2 regions of the Micrococcus sp. EWR3.9.1 genome follow, and region 1 is predicted to be linked to the other one. Evidence: predicted binding sites of a transcription regulator. Region 1 holds the regulator's gene; the other holds the start of a gene.

What was found. The regulator HspR, encoded in region 1, represses chaperone genes until heat shock. The targets are predictions, from matches to a motif close to AAGTTGAGTCNNNNNGACTCAACTT.
Region 2: a site for HspR is predicted at 4,918-4,942, ahead of ACUJ8O_RS05305 (Hsp20/alpha crystallin family protein). Genes of this name have one in related genera too.

What each region holds. Positions count from the first base shown of each region.
Region 1 is NZ_JBQXFD010000007.1:92,056-99,748, reverse strand. Features, by position in the region: gene ACUJ8O_RS06485 (nucleotide exchange factor GrpE) at 1-162, shown strand, start outside; gene ACUJ8O_RS06480 (DnaJ C-terminal domain-containing protein) at 232-1,209, shown strand; gene ACUJ8O_RS06475 (heat shock protein transcriptional repressor HspR) at 1,206-1,757, shown strand; gene ACUJ8O_RS06470 (alpha/beta hydrolase) at 1,736-2,803, shown strand; gene trmB (tRNA (guanosine(46)-N7)-methyltransferase TrmB) at 2,826-3,821, opposite strand; gene ACUJ8O_RS06460 (hypothetical protein) at 3,892-5,214, opposite strand; gene ACUJ8O_RS06455 (DedA family protein) at 5,220-5,966, opposite strand; gene ACUJ8O_RS06450 (hypothetical protein) at 6,167-6,760, shown strand; gene ACUJ8O_RS06445 (amino acid ABC transporter ATP-binding protein) at 6,860-7,663, opposite strand; gene ACUJ8O_RS06440 (amino acid ABC transporter permease) at 7,665-7,693, opposite strand, start outside.
Region 2 is NZ_JBQXFD010000006.1:611-8,303, reverse strand. Features, by position in the region: gene ACUJ8O_RS05330 (SLC13 family permease) at 122-1,822, opposite strand; gene rmuC (DNA recombination protein RmuC) at 1,950-3,209, opposite strand; gene ACUJ8O_RS05320 (hypothetical protein) at 3,275-3,712, opposite strand; gene ACUJ8O_RS05315 (O-acetyl-ADP-ribose deacetylase) at 3,769-4,335, shown strand; gene ACUJ8O_RS05310 (YdhK family protein) at 4,332-4,883, shown strand; gene ACUJ8O_RS05305 (Hsp20/alpha crystallin family protein) at 5,034-5,495, shown strand; partial or broken gene ACUJ8O_RS05300 (GMC oxidoreductase) at 5,597-5,944, opposite strand; gene ychF (redox-regulated ATPase YchF) at 6,346-7,431, shown strand; gene ACUJ8O_RS05290 (hypothetical protein) at 7,644-7,693, shown strand, end outside.

The sequences.
Region 1 (7,693 bases):
GCCGGCGTCGAGTTCGACCCGGCCGTGCACGAGGCCGTGATGCGCCAGCCGCACGCAGAGGTGCCCGCGGACCACGTGGTCCAGGTCTTCCGCAACGGCTATCTCCGGGACGGCCGCGTGCTGCGCGCCGCCCAGGTGATGGTCTCCGCCGGAGACGAGTGACCCCGTCGGCCGGCGGCCCACCCCGCCGCCGGCCGACCCCCCTGACCGATGCACACGAGAGGAGGCACCATGGCCTCGCAGGATTGGATGGACAAGGACTTCTACGCGACCCTGGGGGTGTCCAAGGACGCCTCCGAATCGGACGTGAAGAAGGCCTACCGCAAGCTCGCCCGCACCCACCACCCGGACCAGAACCCCGGGGACGAGGCGGCCGAGAAGAAGTTCAAGGAGATCTCGGAGGCGTATGCCGTCCTGAGTGACCCCCAGGAGCGCCAGGAGTACGACGCGATCCGTGCGATGGGCGGCGGCGCCCGGTTCTCCGCCCCGGGCGGTGCCGGCGGCGGCGGCTTCGAGGACGTCTTCGGCGGCATGTTCGGCGGCGGGGGCGGCCCCCGCACCACGCAGTCCGGGCCCGACCTGTCGGACCTGTTCAGCGGGATGTTCGGCGGCGCCGCCGGCCAGACCGGCGGCTTCGGCGACGCCGGCTACCCGCGGCCGCGCCCCACGAAGGGCGCGGACCGCACCGCCACCACCACGATCTCCTTCCGCGGTTCGATCCAGGGCACCACGGTGTCCCTGCGCGCCCCGGACGGCGAGACGATCGAGGTGAAGATCCCGAAGGGCATCCGCGACGGCCAGAAGGTCCGGGCCCGCGGCAAGGGCTCGCCCGGTGCGGCCGGCCGCGGCGACCTGCTGGTCACCGTGCACGTGCGCGAGCACGAGTTCTTCCACCGGGACGGGGACGACCTGCGCATCACCGTGCCCGTCACCTTCCCCGAGGCCGCCCTCGGCGCCACGATCGAGGTGCCCACGCTGGAGCGCCCCGTGAAGGTGAAGGTGCCGGCGGGCTCCCAGTCCGGCCGCGTGCTGCGCCTGAAGGGCCGCGGTGTCGAGCGCGGGACGACGACGGGTGACCTGCTCGTGGAGCTGCACGTCACCGTGCCCACCGAGCTCGACGACGACGCCCGCGCCGCCATCGAGGCCCTGCAGTCCGCCCTGGCCGGCGACGATCCGCGGCGGGAGCTGGCCCGGAAGGCCGCCTGGTGAGCGCCCGCGACGGCGCCGCCCGCGCGGACCGGGGCCGCGAGCCGGGTCTTGACCGGAACGCCCCCGTCTTCGTGATCTCCGTGGCCGCCGAGATGGCGGACATGCACCCGCAGACCCTGCGCCAGTACGACCGGCTCGGCCTCGTGGTCCCCGCCCGCCAGGGCGGACGGCAACGCCGCTACTCCCTGGCCGATGTCGAGCGGCTGCAGACCGTGCAGGCCCTGAGCCGCGAGGGCATCTCGCTGGAGGGCATCCGCCGCGTGATCGCGCTGCAGCGCGAGGTCGAGCAGCTGCAGGACACCGTGGTCGAGCTGGCGGCCCAGGTGGACCGCCTCCACCACGCCTCCCGCCTGGCCCGCGTCTTCACCGTGGGCTCCGGCGGCGACGTCTCGGCCCGGTACGCCGACCGGATGGCCGTCCGCCGTCACGCCGCGGCACGGACCGAGGCCGACGCCGCGGGCCAGGCCTCCCCGGGTGTCCTGCGGACGCTGCCCTCCGGCGGTGCCCGCCCCCGACGGGTCCTCACGTGGCAGCCCGAGCAGGACTGAGCCGGGCGTCGTTCGGGGTGGCCGCACGGTCCCGCGTCCGGGAGCGGCTGCGCGCCGACATGGCCCGGCGCGACGGCCTGGGCCGGCGGGCCCGCAGCGCCCTGGACGGGATCGTCCACGCCCTCAAGCCGGAGGGCATGGACCCGCACCTGCCCGCCCGGCATCTGCTGGACTACGTCCTCGACGGCCCGGACGGTCCGCGCGCGGTGGTCGCCGCGGGAGACCCCGCGACCGCCACCCACCTGACCTGGCTCGTCTCCGGCATGGGCATCCGCCCCCAGACGGCCATGTGGGGGACGGCCCGGGAGGCCGCCCACCTCGCCGCCGCCCAGCGCGCCGCCGGCGCACCCCGCCCGGTCGTCATCGCGTGGCTCGGCTACCCCGCGCCCACACCCTGGCGGGTGGTGCTCGACGGCCCCGGCCGGCGCGGCGGCGCGATGCTCGCCGCGGATGTGCGGGCCTGGTGGGAGTTCATGCGCCACGGGCCGGGGGAGGACGACGCCGCCGCCCCGGCCCTGCGCGCCCGCGGGACCGCCGTGCACGGGGCCATGGAGGCCCACTCGTACGGCTCGCTGGTGGCCGCGCACGCCCTGCGCCTGCTCGCGGACCGGGGCCTGCAGCCCGACGACGCCGAGGCCCCGTGGCCGGCCGAGCGTCCCGTCGAGGCCCTCGTGGTCTCGGGCGCGGTCGGCCTGCCCGCCGCCCTGGCAGCCCGGGCCGCGCACCTCGGCCTGCGGTCCGGACGGGTGTTCCGCGCCCTGGCCCCGGGCGACCTCCTCGCCCGGGTCGGCCGTGCGGTGGGCCGTCGTCGGGACTGGACGGACGCCGCCGTGCTGCCGGTGGCCCCGCGGCCCGGCCTGGCGGGGGCCGGCGTCCGCGGCCACCACACGGCCCGCTGGTCGCCGACGGCCCCCGGGGACGCCCCGAGGGGCTACCGGGACGCCGGGTCCGTGACGCTCGCGGCGACCGCGCGGGTGACCGCCGGCCTGCCGCTGCCGCCCGTCCCGGACGGCGCCGACCCGGCCGGGCCGGTCGCCCCGGCCTGAGCGGCCCCGTCGGGCCCCGTGCTCAGCGGCGGCGGTACGCCAGGTCGAACACAAGGCGTCCGGCCCGCTGGGACTTCGCCTCGAAGCTCGTGATCGGTCGACCCTCGAACCGGGGCGCCCAGCCGCCCTCGTGGTCCACGGGGTCCGCGGCCGCCGCGCCGGCCCGCGCCTCACCCAGGCCGGCCCGCAGCGGGCGCTCCTCCTCGGCCGCGCGCTCCCAGCCCGCGGGCAGCGGCTGGGCACCCACCTCGGTCTCCCTGCCCTCGCGGCGCACCCGCGTGAGCGGGGAGTCCTCGCCTGCGGCGCGCCCGGGGAAGAGGTTCTCGAACTCCGGGTGCGCCTCGAGCACCTCGCGCATCTGCACGGCGTAGCCCGACCAGTCCGTCGCCAGCCGCAGCACCCCGCCGGGGGCGAGCACCCGCGCCACGCGGTCCGCGAAGGCGGGGGAGACCAGGCGGCGCTTGTGGTGCCGCTTCTTGTGCCACGGGTCCGGGAAGAACACCCACACCTCGGAGACGGAGCCGGGCGTGAGCAGGGCGTCCAGCAGCTCGGGGGCGTTGGCCTCCACGGCGCGGACGTTCTCCAGGCCCTGCTGCTCCACGCGCGTCATGAGCGCGGCCAGGCCGGGCACGTAGACCTCGACGGCGAGCACGTTCCAGTCCGGCCGGTCGGCGGCGGCCTGCGCCGTGGACTCGCCCAGCCCGGAGCCGATGTCCACCAGCAGGGGGGCCTCGCGCCCGAACACCCCGGCCCAGTCCAGTCGGGCCTGGGCGTCCACCGAGGTGGCGCCGCGGCCGCGGGGCACGTCCACGAGGACCCGCTCCGCCTGGCGGTCCCACACGGCCTGCCGCCCCGCGTTCAGGCGCGCACCGCGTCGGACGAAGGAGACCGGCTCCCGTCGGACGAGGGCGGGGTCCTTGTCCCGATTGTGGTCGTGCGCGTGGACGCGCTCGGCGGGCGGCGGGACGGCGTCGGGGTCGGGTGCGTCCGGGCGGGGGCGGGAGAGGTGCTCAGTCATCGCCCCGATCCTGCCACGGCCGTGCGTCGACGGCGCCGACCGCGGTCGCCGCCGGCGCCCGGCGCCGGGGTCAGGGGGTGCCGCTGGAGCGGTCTCCCGACGTGGGCGGCGCGGGCGCCGAGGCCGTCGTGGCGGTCGGCTCGGGCGCGGACTCGGTCGGGTCCGGCGCGGGGGCCGTGGCCGGCGCGCTCGTGGACGGACCGGACGGGCTCGGGGACGTGGGGGTCGGCGTCGCGGAGGTCGGCGACGGGTCGGGGGTGCTCGGCGTCGGACTGCCGGATCCCGTGCCCGACGGCGAGGACGAGCTGGCGGGCGACGTCGGGGAGGACGGCGTGGCCGAGCCGGTGGACGTGGGGACCGAGGAGGACGGGGCCGTGCTGCTCGGCACCGTGCTGCTCGGCACCGGGGTGGTCGCGCTGGGCGTCGGGGCCGCCGTGTCGGCGGGTGCGGACGGGGGCGGCACGGGTGCGTCGGTGGCCTCCTGCGTCCGCGAGGACGTCTCGGGCTCCGGCTCGGGGGCGGGCTCCGGCTGCTGCTCCTCGAGGGTCGGGGTGGAGCGGTCCGGCAGACGCAGGTCGGCGGGGGCGGAGGCGGCGTCCGCGGCGACGTGGCCCAGGTCGGACAGCCAGGGGGCTGCCGTGTCCCGGGGGATCCGCACCGTCAGCACACCCGCGGCGGCCGGCGCCATGGACGCCTGGTCCGCCTCGAGCATCAGGCTGCCGTCCGGGAGGAAGACCACCGCGTCCCAGACGCGACGGTTCTCCACCTGCTCCGGCGCGTCGACCGCCGAGTCCAGGCGCGAGCCGATCACGTCCGGGTCGTTGGCCATGCGCTGGCGCACCTCGGCGCGGAACGCGTCCCAGCCGTCGGGGGTGAAGAGATCGGCGGTCTCGAGCACGCGGTCCTCGCGGGCCGAGTACCAGATCACGTGCGAGGTGGACACGGAGTCCGTGCCGCGCCGTTCCGTGGCGAGCAGGCGGGCCGCGGCGATGTCCTCGGCCACGACGGCGAGCTGCGGCTGGATCTCCAGGCGCGGGTCCGCGCTGGGGTCGGTGTCCCGGCGGTACTGGTCGATCTGGGCGCGCACGGCCCCGGCCATGGCCTCCGTCCAGGCCGGCGCCCCGGGCACCTGCAGCCACGCCCCGTGGTGGTCCGGGTCCTCGCCCTCGAGCACGGCGATGCTCGCCTCCGGCACCCTCTCGAGGTCGTGCGAGGGGACCTCGAGCGTAAACGGGGCCATGTCCATGGACGGCAGGGCGGAGGCCGCCGTCGTGGCGGGCGCAGGCTCGGGCTGCGGCTCGGTGCGAGCACAGGCGCTCAGCGCCACCAGGGCGACGGCGGCCAGGCCGAGGGCCGCGCGGCCACGGCGGGGGGAGGGCAGGACGGGACGCATGCGATTCACTTCCGGTGGTCGGAGGACTCCAGGATGGCCTCGACGCGGGCGGCCATCTCGTCCGCTGTCGGCGGGCGCCAGTCCGGGTCGTTCCGGCGGCGGGCGTCGCGGCGCAGGCGCAGGGCCACCCAGATCGCGAGGAAGGCCAGAATCAGGACCAGGACGATGTTGGAGAAGACGTCCGCGTACTCGGAGATGACGTGGAACCGCTCCCCGAGCGCGTAGCCGCCGTAGACGAAGATCGCGTTCCAGATCAAGGAGCCCAGCGCCGTGAACAGGGTGAACTTCGCGAGGTTCATCCGCTCGATGCCCGCGGGGATGGAGATCAGGGAGCGGAACACGGGGACCATGCGGCCCAGGAACACGGTCCAGTAGCCGTAGCGGATGAACCAGCGCTCGGTCTTGGCCACGTCCTCCATGTCCACCAGCGGCATGCGGTCCACGATGCGGTACATGCGGCGGCGGCCGAGCCACGCGCCGATGCCGTAGAGGGCCAGTGCGCCGACGATCGAGCCGACCGTCGCCCAGACCAGCGCGGCATGCGGGCTGAAGGCGCCGCCGGCCGCGGTGAAGCCGGCCAGGGGCAGGATCACCTCGGACGGGATGGGCGGGAAGATGTTCTCCGCGAAGACGGCCAGGCCGACGCCGATCGGGCCGACCGCCTCCATGACGTCCACGACGATGTTGCCGAGCCAGCCGTAGTCGGTGGGCGCGGCGGCGGCCACGCTCAGGGGTGTGACGAGGGGGAGCATGCGCCCCATTGTCCATCATCGACCGCCTCCGCGACGTGGTGGAGGCGCCGACGTCGTCCGCTCTGCGCGCACAGTCGCGCCTCCGGGCGGGCGGGAGCGGGCTGCCGTTGGTAGTGTCAGAGGCGCTGACCGCTCACCGACCGTTCGCGCCACACCCCACTCCACGTGCGTGCCGCGGGCCCTACTGGAAGGAAGACTCCATGAGCATCGTCCAGATTCCGCTGCGCCTGGCCTCCGGCGCGTTCATCCTGAACTCCGGCCTGAACAAGCGCGGCATCTCCGCGGAGCAGGCCCAGGGCCTGCGCGACATGGGCGCCCGCGGCCTGCCCGCGCTGGCCAACCTGTCGCCGGAGCAGTTCAAGAAGTTCCTCGTGACCACGGAGATCGGCGTGGGCTCGGCCCTGCTGGCCCCGTTCGTCCCGGGCTGGCTCGCCGGCTCCGCCCTGACCGCGTTCTCCGGCGGCCTGTTCTCCATGTACCTGAACACCCCGGAGATGACCGAGGCCGACGGTGTGCGTCCGTCCCAGGAGGGCACCGCCGTCGCCAAGGACATCTTCCTGGTCGGCTCCGGCCTGGCCATCGCCGCCGACTCCGTGGCCAACCGCCCCGGCAAGCGTCGCAAGGCCGCCAAGAAGCGCGCCGCCCGCATCGAGGGCGCCCGCGACGCCAAGGTGCAGGCCATCCGTGATGCCCAGGACGAGAAGGTCGCTGCGATCCACGCCGCCCGTGAGGAGCAGGTCGCCGCGCTGCGCGAGGCCCGTGACGAGCTGAAGAAGCTGCGCAAGAAGGCCTGACGCCCCCGCCGCACGCCTGAGGGGCCCCGCCCGGACCATGGTCCAGGCGGGGCCCCTCACGCATGCGCCCGCCCACCGGGGCACGGCGGGTGGGCAGGCTCAGAGGTCGATCTCGGTGGGGTGCAGCACGCGGCGCAGGAAGTCCTGGGTGCGCGGCTGCTGGGGGTCGGAGATCACCGCGGCGGCCGGGCCGGCCTCCACCACGACGCCGCCGTCCATGAACACGACCCGGTCGGCCACCTCACGGGCGAAGCCCATCTCGTGGGTGACCACGAGCATGGTCATGCCGTCGCGGGCCAGCTGACGCATGATCGCCAGGACGTCGCCGACGGTCTCGGGGTCGAGGGCCGAGGTGGGCTCGTCGAAGAGCATCAGCTGCGGGTCCATGGCCAGCGCACGGGCGATCGCCACGCGCTGCTGCTGGCCGCCGGAGAGCTGGTCCGGGTAGCGGTCCTCGAGCTCGGCCAGGCCCACGCGGGCCAGCTGCCGACGGGCGATGTCCGCCGCCTCGGCCTTGCCCCGCTTGAGCACCTTGAGCTGGGCCACGGTGCAGTTCTCCAGCACGGACAGGTGCGGGAACAGGTTGAACTGCTGGAACACCATGCCCACGTGGCGGCGCAGCACGTCCAGGTCCACGTCCTCGTCCGTGACCGTGAACTCACCGACCGTGACGACGCCCGAGTCGGGCTTCTCCAGCAGGTTCACGCAGCGCAGGAGGGTGGACTTGCCCGAGCCGGACGGGCCGATCAGGCACACGACCTCGCCAGGGGCGACCTCGAGGTCGATGCCGCGCAGCACGTGGTTGGCGCCGAAGGACTTGTTGAGGCCGGCCACATGCACGCCGGCGGCGTCCGCGGCGGCCACCGCGCCGAAGGATCCGGTGATGGGGTTCTGCTGGGCCATCTCAGTGCCCCTTCTTGGTCGAACGGGCCT
Region 2 (7,693 bases), on a different contig from region 1:
CGCGCCCCTCGTCTCCTCGCTGAGGCCCGCAGACTCGCCGTCGCGACGCCGACGTAGCGGCGAGTCTGCGGGCCTCGGTGTGCCCGGGCCTCAGCGTGCCGGGCCGGCGGGTGGTCAGGACTCAGAGTCCGAAGACCCAGACGAGCAGGGTCATCGACGCGATGGAGATGAGCACGGCGGCGATGATGTTCAGCCACACGCCGCCCTTCACCATCTGGCCGATGGTCACATAGCCGGAGCCGTACGCGATGGCGTTCGGCGGGGTGGCCACGGGCAGCATGAACGCGCAGGTCGCGGCGAGGGCGACGGGCGCGGCCAGCATGAGCGGGGGGACGCCGGTGCCCAGGGCCACGCCGGAGGCGACGGGCAGGAACGTGGCCGCGGTGGCCGTGTTCGAGGTCATCTCCGTCAGCAGCAGGATGCCGACGGCGGCGATCACCACGAGCACCCACACGGGGATGTCGCCGAGGCCCTTGACCTGCTCACCGAGCCACGTGGACAGGCCCGACTTGGAGAACTGACCGGACAGGGCCAGGCCGCCGCCGAACAGCAGGAGCACGCCCCACGGCAGCTCCTTCGCGGCCTCCCAGTCGAGCAGGCGCACGCCGCGCCCGGCCCCGCCGCCGGCCGGCAGGAGGAACAGGATGAGTCCGACGACCATGGCGATGGCCGCGTCCGAGAGCAGCGGGGACTCCAGGCCCAGGACGTACTCGGAGATCAGCGGCACGGTGATCCAGGCCAGCGCGGCGAGGATGAAGACGGCGAGGACCTTGGCCTCGGGGGCGCTCATGCGGCCGAGGCGGGCCAGCTCGGTGGCGATCAGGTCGCGGCCGCCGGGGACCTCGTCGATCTCGGGGCGGAACAGCACGCGGGTGAGCAGGAACCAGCACGCGAAGAGCAGCACGACGGCGATCGGCACGCCGACCAGCATCCACTGGCCGAAGCCGATCTCCACGCCGTGCTCGGCGGCCATGTGGCCCGCGAGCAGGGTGTTGGGCGGGGTGCCGATGATGGTGCCGAGCGAGCCGATGGACGCGGCGTAGGCGATGCCGAGCATGAGCGCGGTGCCGAAGTTCGTCTTCGTCAGGGAGCGGATCTCGGCCTGCGTGGGGGCCTCGCCGGGCGCGGATGCGGGCGCGGCGGGGCGGTCGGCCTGGTCCGCTGCCTCGTCCCCGGTCAGGGCGCCGTCCGTGCCGTAGCGCTGGACGAGCACGAGGATGGACACGCCGATGGGGAGCATCATCACGGCGGTGGCGGTGTTGGACACCCACATGGAGATGAACCCGGTGGCGATCATGAAGCCCAGGACGAGGTTCACGGTCCTGGCGCCCATGAACGTCAGGACGCCGAGCGCGATGCGCCGGTGCAGGTTCCAGCGCTGCATGGCCAGGGCGAGCATGAAGCCGCCCATGAACAGGAAGATGATGTTGTTGCCGTAGCTCGCGCCGACGGCGTCGAAGGTGATGCCGCCGTCGGACTCCTCGGCGGGCACGCCGAGCGGGAAGACCACGAGCGGCAGCAGGGCGGTGGCGGGGATGGGCAGGGCCTCGGTCATCCACCACACGGCCATGAGCACGGCGGTGGCGGCGACGAGGCGGGGCCAGACGCCGAGGTCGCCCGGCATCAGCAGGAACAGGGCGACGGCGAGCAGGGGGCCGGCCACGAGGCCGATGATGCGCTTGACGTTCTCGCCGCCGGTCAGCGGCTCGTCACGCATGCCCGGGGAGAGCTCGTGTTCGAACTCCTGGGCGGCCGCCCGGGGGTTGAAGCGGGAGACGTGCTCGTTGACGTTGCTCGGCGGGGGGGTCGATCGGGACTCCACGGGGCCTCCTCATCAAGTCAGGCCCTCGGCGCGGCCTGGCAATTCTCTGTGAGTTTCACGGTAGCAAGTGGCCTGGGACACGGAAAGACGACGTCAGGGCCGCGACGGCCCATCCGCCCGGCCCCGCTCACGCCTCCCGCGCCGTCTCCGCCCGACGACGGCGCAGCTCGTCCTCCTCCACGCCCGCGACCAGTTCCGGGGCGGCCAGGGGCCGGGGCGCGGACTCGAGCGTGCGGATGTCCGGCGTGGGGGCCAGGCCCGGGTCGGCGTCGCGGAGGCGCCGGGCGGCGGGGAGCACGCGCGACTCGACGTTGCCGACGAGCTGGTTGTAGCGGTCCACGGCGGTCTTGAGGGAGCCGCCCATGCGGTCCAGGTGGGTGCCGAGCGTGCCGAGACGCTCGTAGAGGTCCTTCGCGCTGGCCACCACGGTGTGGGCGTTCTCGGCCAGGGTGTCCTGCCGCCACGCGTAGGCCACGGACTTCAGGGCGGTCAGGAGGGAGACGGGGGCGACGAGCGCGACGTTCCGGGAGAACGCGTGGTCCAGCAGCCCGGGGTCCGCGTCCAGCGCCGCGGCCAGGAGCGACTCGGCGGGCAGGAAGCACAGGACCAGCTCGGGGGAGTGCTCGAGGCCGTCCCAGTAGGACTTCGCGGAGAGCTGGTCCACGTGGCGGCGCACGGCCGCGGCGTGCTGGGCGGCCAGCGCCTGGCGCCGCTCGTACGCCTCCTCGCCGGGCTCATCCGCGAGGGCCTCGGCGGCCAGCGCGTCCCCGATGGGGGCCTTGGCGTCCACGGCCATGGCCTTGCCGCCGGGCAGGGACACCACGAGGTCCGGGCGGAGGCGCTCGCCGTCCCTGCCGGACAGCGTGGCCTGCTCCGTGAAGTCCACGTGGTGGAGCATGCCCGCCGCCTCGACGACCCGCCGCAGCTGCGCCTCGCCCCAGTGGCCCCGGGCGGAGGTGGACTTGAGGGTGGCCATGAGCGAGGTGGTCTGGTTCAGCAGGTCCCGGTCGGTGGCCGCGGCGGCGCGGAGCTGCTCCCCGAGTCGGCCGAACTGGGAGGCCCGATCCCGTTCCAGCACGCTCACCTGCTCCTGGAGCGCCGCCAGCCGCTGGCCCAGCGGCGCGAGCGTGGACATCACCTGGGACTCCGCGCGTCGGCGTTCGGCGTCCTCGGCGCGCGCGGCCGTGAGCGCGCGCTGCTCCGCCCGGGCGGCCGCGAGCTCCTCTCGCGCCCCCTGGTGCTCGGTGCGCAGCGCGGCCAGCTCGGCCTGGGCCCGGCGGGCTTCCTCACCGCCACCGGCCGCCCGGCGCCACATGAGCCACGCGCCCACCAGGGCGCCCAGCACGAGTCCGAGGATGAGGGCGAGCAGCAGGTTGAGGATCTCCATGCCCCCACCCTCGCAGGCCGCACGGACACGGTAGGCCGCGGCGCGCCGTCGTCGTGGTGGGCGGCTCAGCCGAAGAGCGGGTTGGGGCCGTTGGCCACGACCTGCGGGTCGCCGTCGACGCGGGCGGCGATGCCCGCCGCGGCCACACCGGGCAGATACGGGAAGACCATGCGGGTCGAGGCCAGGGCGGCGGCGTCGAAGGCCTCCACCGCGACGGCCGGGCGGGGTCCGTCCGCCGTCTCGATCTCGCCGTCGAACACGGCCACCGCCCGCGTGGGGCGCGGGCTGATCGTCGCGACCGTGGCGGCCGCCTGCTCGGGCTCGAGGTCCGGGTGCTCCCACATGCCGCGCTGGCCGTCGGCGGCGACGGCGAGGATCGTCGGGGCGAACACGGACTGCCGGCCGAGCGTGTCGAACACGTGCTCCACCGCGAGGCTGATCAGCGGCAGCAGCTCGCCGCCGGGAGGCGTGGGGGTCGGTCCGGTGGGCGTCGGGGTGCTCATGGGGCCGAGGCTACCGGCCCTGTCCGACGGCGCCCACCCGCGCCTAGCGTGAACCCATGCAGCTCACCATCGCCCCCGGGGACATCACGGCCACGCACGCGGACGCCGTCGTCAACGCCGCCAACTCCACCCTGCTCGGCGGCGGAGGCGTGGACGGCGCCATCCACCGGCGTGGCGGTCCCGAGATCCTGGCCGAGTGCCGCCGCCTGCGCGAGACCGACCTGCCGGAGGGGCTGCCCGCCGGCCAGGCCGTGGCGACGACGGCGGGGCGCCTGCCCGCGCGCTGGGTCATCCACACGGTGGGCCCGGTGTGGGCCAAGACGATCGACAAGTCCGACACCCTCGCCTCGTGCTACCGCGAGTCCCTGAAGGTGGCGGCCGGGCTCGGCGCCCGGACGGTCGCGTTCCCGGCGATCTCCGCGGGGATCTACGGCTGGCCCATGGAGGACGCGGCGCGGATCGCCGTCGAGACCTGCCACGCGATGGCGGACGAGGTGGGCGGCACCGTGGACGAGGTGCTGTTCGTGCCCTACGGCGACACGGCGGAGGCCGCGTTCCGTGCGGCGCTCGGGCACCTCGAGGCCCCCCAGACCACCGATGACGAAGGAGACACCGGACGATGACCATGCGTTTCTGGACCAGGACCGTCGCCGTGACTGCGGCGAGTCTGCTCGCGCTCACCGGCTGCGCGACGGGAGGGGAAGAGGCGGCGACGTCGTCCTCCCACGGCGGGCACGCGGGCCACGCGATGGACGGCGGCCCCGCCCCCGAGGGCATCGAGCCCGCCGCGGACCCGGCCCACCCCGTGGGCACCGAGGTCACCCTCATGGCGGACCACATGCCCGGGATGGAGGGGGCCGCCGCCACCGTCGTGGGCGCGTACGAGACCACCGCCTACTCCGTAGACTACCGGCCGACGACGGGCGGGCCCGAGGTGACGGACCACAAGTGGGTCGTCCAGGAGGAGCTGGAGGACGCGGGCGCCGAACGCCTGCCCGACGGCGCGGCGGTCACCCTCGCGGCTGACCACATGCCGGGCATGCAGGGTGCGGAGGGCACGGTGCACTCCTCGACGGATGAGACCGTCTACATGGTGGACTACGAGTCCGACGGCATGCGGATGAGGAACCACAAGTGGGTGGTGGAGAGCGAGATCGCCTCGGCGGGCTGACCCCGGGCCGGGAGGGTCCTGACCGCCCGCCTGGAAGTTGATCGAACTTCACGTAGATTTCTGGAATAGGCTCGCCGGGCGTGCTGTTGTAGTGGTCAGACGCCGCGGTGTCAGCGGCGCCCACCCGAATACCGAGGAGAGTGAACCGACATGGCCCGTCCTATCGATCCGTTCCGTGAGATGGAGCGCCTGGTGAACGGTCTGACGCCCCGCGCGACCGGCACCGTGTCCATGCCCATGAACCTGTACCGCGAGGGCGACGTCTTCGTCGCCGAGGTCGAGCTGCCCGGCGTCGACCCGGCCTCCATCGACGTGGACGTGGAGGAGCGCACCCTCACCGTCCGCGCCGAGCGCAAGGAGGACCCGGCCCGCGAGGACCGACGCTGGCTCACCCGTGAGCGTTCCGCCGGCACCTTCGCCCGCCAGCTCACCCTGGGCGAGGGCCTCGCCCTCGACCGCATCCAGGCCGACTACAGCGACGGCGTCCTGACCCTCACCATCCCGGTGGCGGAGCAGGCCAAGCCCCGCAAGATCTCCGTCACCCACGGCGGTGCTGCCCCCGTGGCCGGGCAGACCGTGGAGGGCGAGACCGCCGAGACCACCGGCGAGTGACCGGCCTCTGACGGAGCCGCGCGCGGCCGGCGCGCGGTCCGTCCCCCGAACGCAGATGCGGCGGGCCCCCCACCGGGGGCCCGCCGCATCTGCGTGGCGGTCAGGCGCAGCCCCGTCACGCCCTTGACGCGCAGACGGGCGTCGAGCGGGCTCATGGCGTCGTCCTCGGCGCCCATGCGCACCGAGCCCACCGGGTGGTACACGGTGTTGTGGGTGCGGCGCACGTAGTCGGCGATCTCCTCGTCCGTCTGCGCCTGCTCGCCCGGGGCCAGTTCGCGCCCCGCCCACGCCGCCATGGCCGGCTGGGAGACGATCTCCCGGGCCAGCCGGATGCCGGCGACCGCGACGGCCATGTCATGGCCCTCCGGGTCGGTGAAGTAGCGCGGGTCCACGGCCGGCTTGTCCCGGTAGTCGTTGGAGCGCAGGCGCACGGTGCCGCGGGACTTGGCGAGGGGGGGGACCCGGTGGCCCTGCGGTCTCGGCTGTCGTCCTCTGGTCGGCAGACACAGGTGTGCGTCCTCTCGTCGGGGTCTGGGCGGCCCGCCCACCCTACAGATCGGTCATCTGGGCGGGGATGCGTGCTGGGCGGTGCGGGTCTCTGGGTTCCGTGGGCGCGTGGGGGCGGGGGCTGGGGCTGCCGGGCCCCGTGGCCGCCGGGCCTCTGGGTTCCGTGGGCAGAAAAGCAAGGGTTTCTGCCCCCGGAAGCGAAAACCCTGCCGGTTCTGCCTCCGGAACAGGGGAGAGCGCGCTTTCTGCCCACGGAGCGGGCGGGGCTGCCGGTTCTGCCCACGGAACGGGGCCGGTGCGGGACGCCTCCGCCGCGGCGGGCCCGCCGGTAGACTGCCGGACTGTGGCTTTGACTATCGGATTCGTGGGACTGCCCAACGTGGGCAAGTCGACCCTGTTCAACGCGCTGACGCGCCAGACCGTGCTCGCGGCGAACTACCCGTTCGCGACGATCGAGCCGAACGTGGGCGTGGTGAACCTGCCGGATGAGCGCCTCCCGCAGCTCGCCGAGATCTTCGGCTCCGAGCGCATCCTGCCGGCCACGGTCAGCTTCGTGGACATCGCCGGCATCGTGAAGGGCGCCTCCGAGGGGGAGGGCCTGGGCAACCAGTTCCTGGCGAACATCCGCGAGGCCCACGCCATCGCGCAGGTGGTGCGCGCGTTCGACGACGGCGACGTCGTCCACGTGGACGGCAAGGTGGACCCGGCCTCGGACATGGAGACCATTAACACCGAGCTGATCATCGCGGACATGCAGACCGTGGAGAAGGCGATCCCGCGCGTCGAGAAGGAGGTCAAGGGCAAGAAGAAGGAGCCCGCCGACCTCGAGGCGCTCAAGGCCGCGCTCGCGGTGCTGGAGCGGGGCGAGACGATCTTCGCCGCGAAGGACAAGGACAAGCTGGACATGGACCGGCTGCGGGAGCTGAGCCTGCTCACCGCCAAGCCGTTCATCTACGTGTTCAACTCGGACGAGGGTGTGCTGGGGGACGAGGCCAAGCAGCAGGAGCTGCGGGATCTGGTGGCCCCCGCCGACGCCGTGTTCCTGGACGCCAAGCTCGAGTCCGACCTCGTGGAGCTCTCCGAGGAGGAGGCGGCCGAGATGCTGGAGATGGCCGGGCAGGACGAGTCCGGGCTGGACCAGCTGGCCCGCGTGGGCTTCTCCACCCTCGGCCTGCAGACGTACCTGACGGCGGGGCCGAAAGAGACGCGCGCCTGGACGATTCCGGTGGGGGCGACGGCGCCCGAGGCCGCCGGCGTGATCCACACCGACTTCCAGCGCGGCTTCATCAAGGCGGAGATCGTGAGTTTCGACGATCTGATCGCCGCCGGCTCCATGGCCGACGCCAAGGCCGCCGGCAAGGTGCGCATGGAGGGCAAGGACTACGTGATGCGCGACGGCGACGTGGTGGAGTTCCGGTTCAACGTTTGAGCTCCTGAGCCACGAAAGCAATGGATGGGGTCCCGGATCTCAAAACCCTTCGGGTGAGGGAGTTACTTCAACTCGAGGCATCCATTGTCTCCGAACTGCGCGGGCGTGGTCTGGTGCGTACCAACAACAAACCGCTGGGCGACATCGCTTAGCAGGTGGTGTTGGCCGCGCGGGGTGTTGTCCTAGAACCCAACTCGACGAAGTCGCACGACGTGACGGATCAGAGTGGTCGCCGGGTCCAGGTCAAGGCAATGGGTGGCCG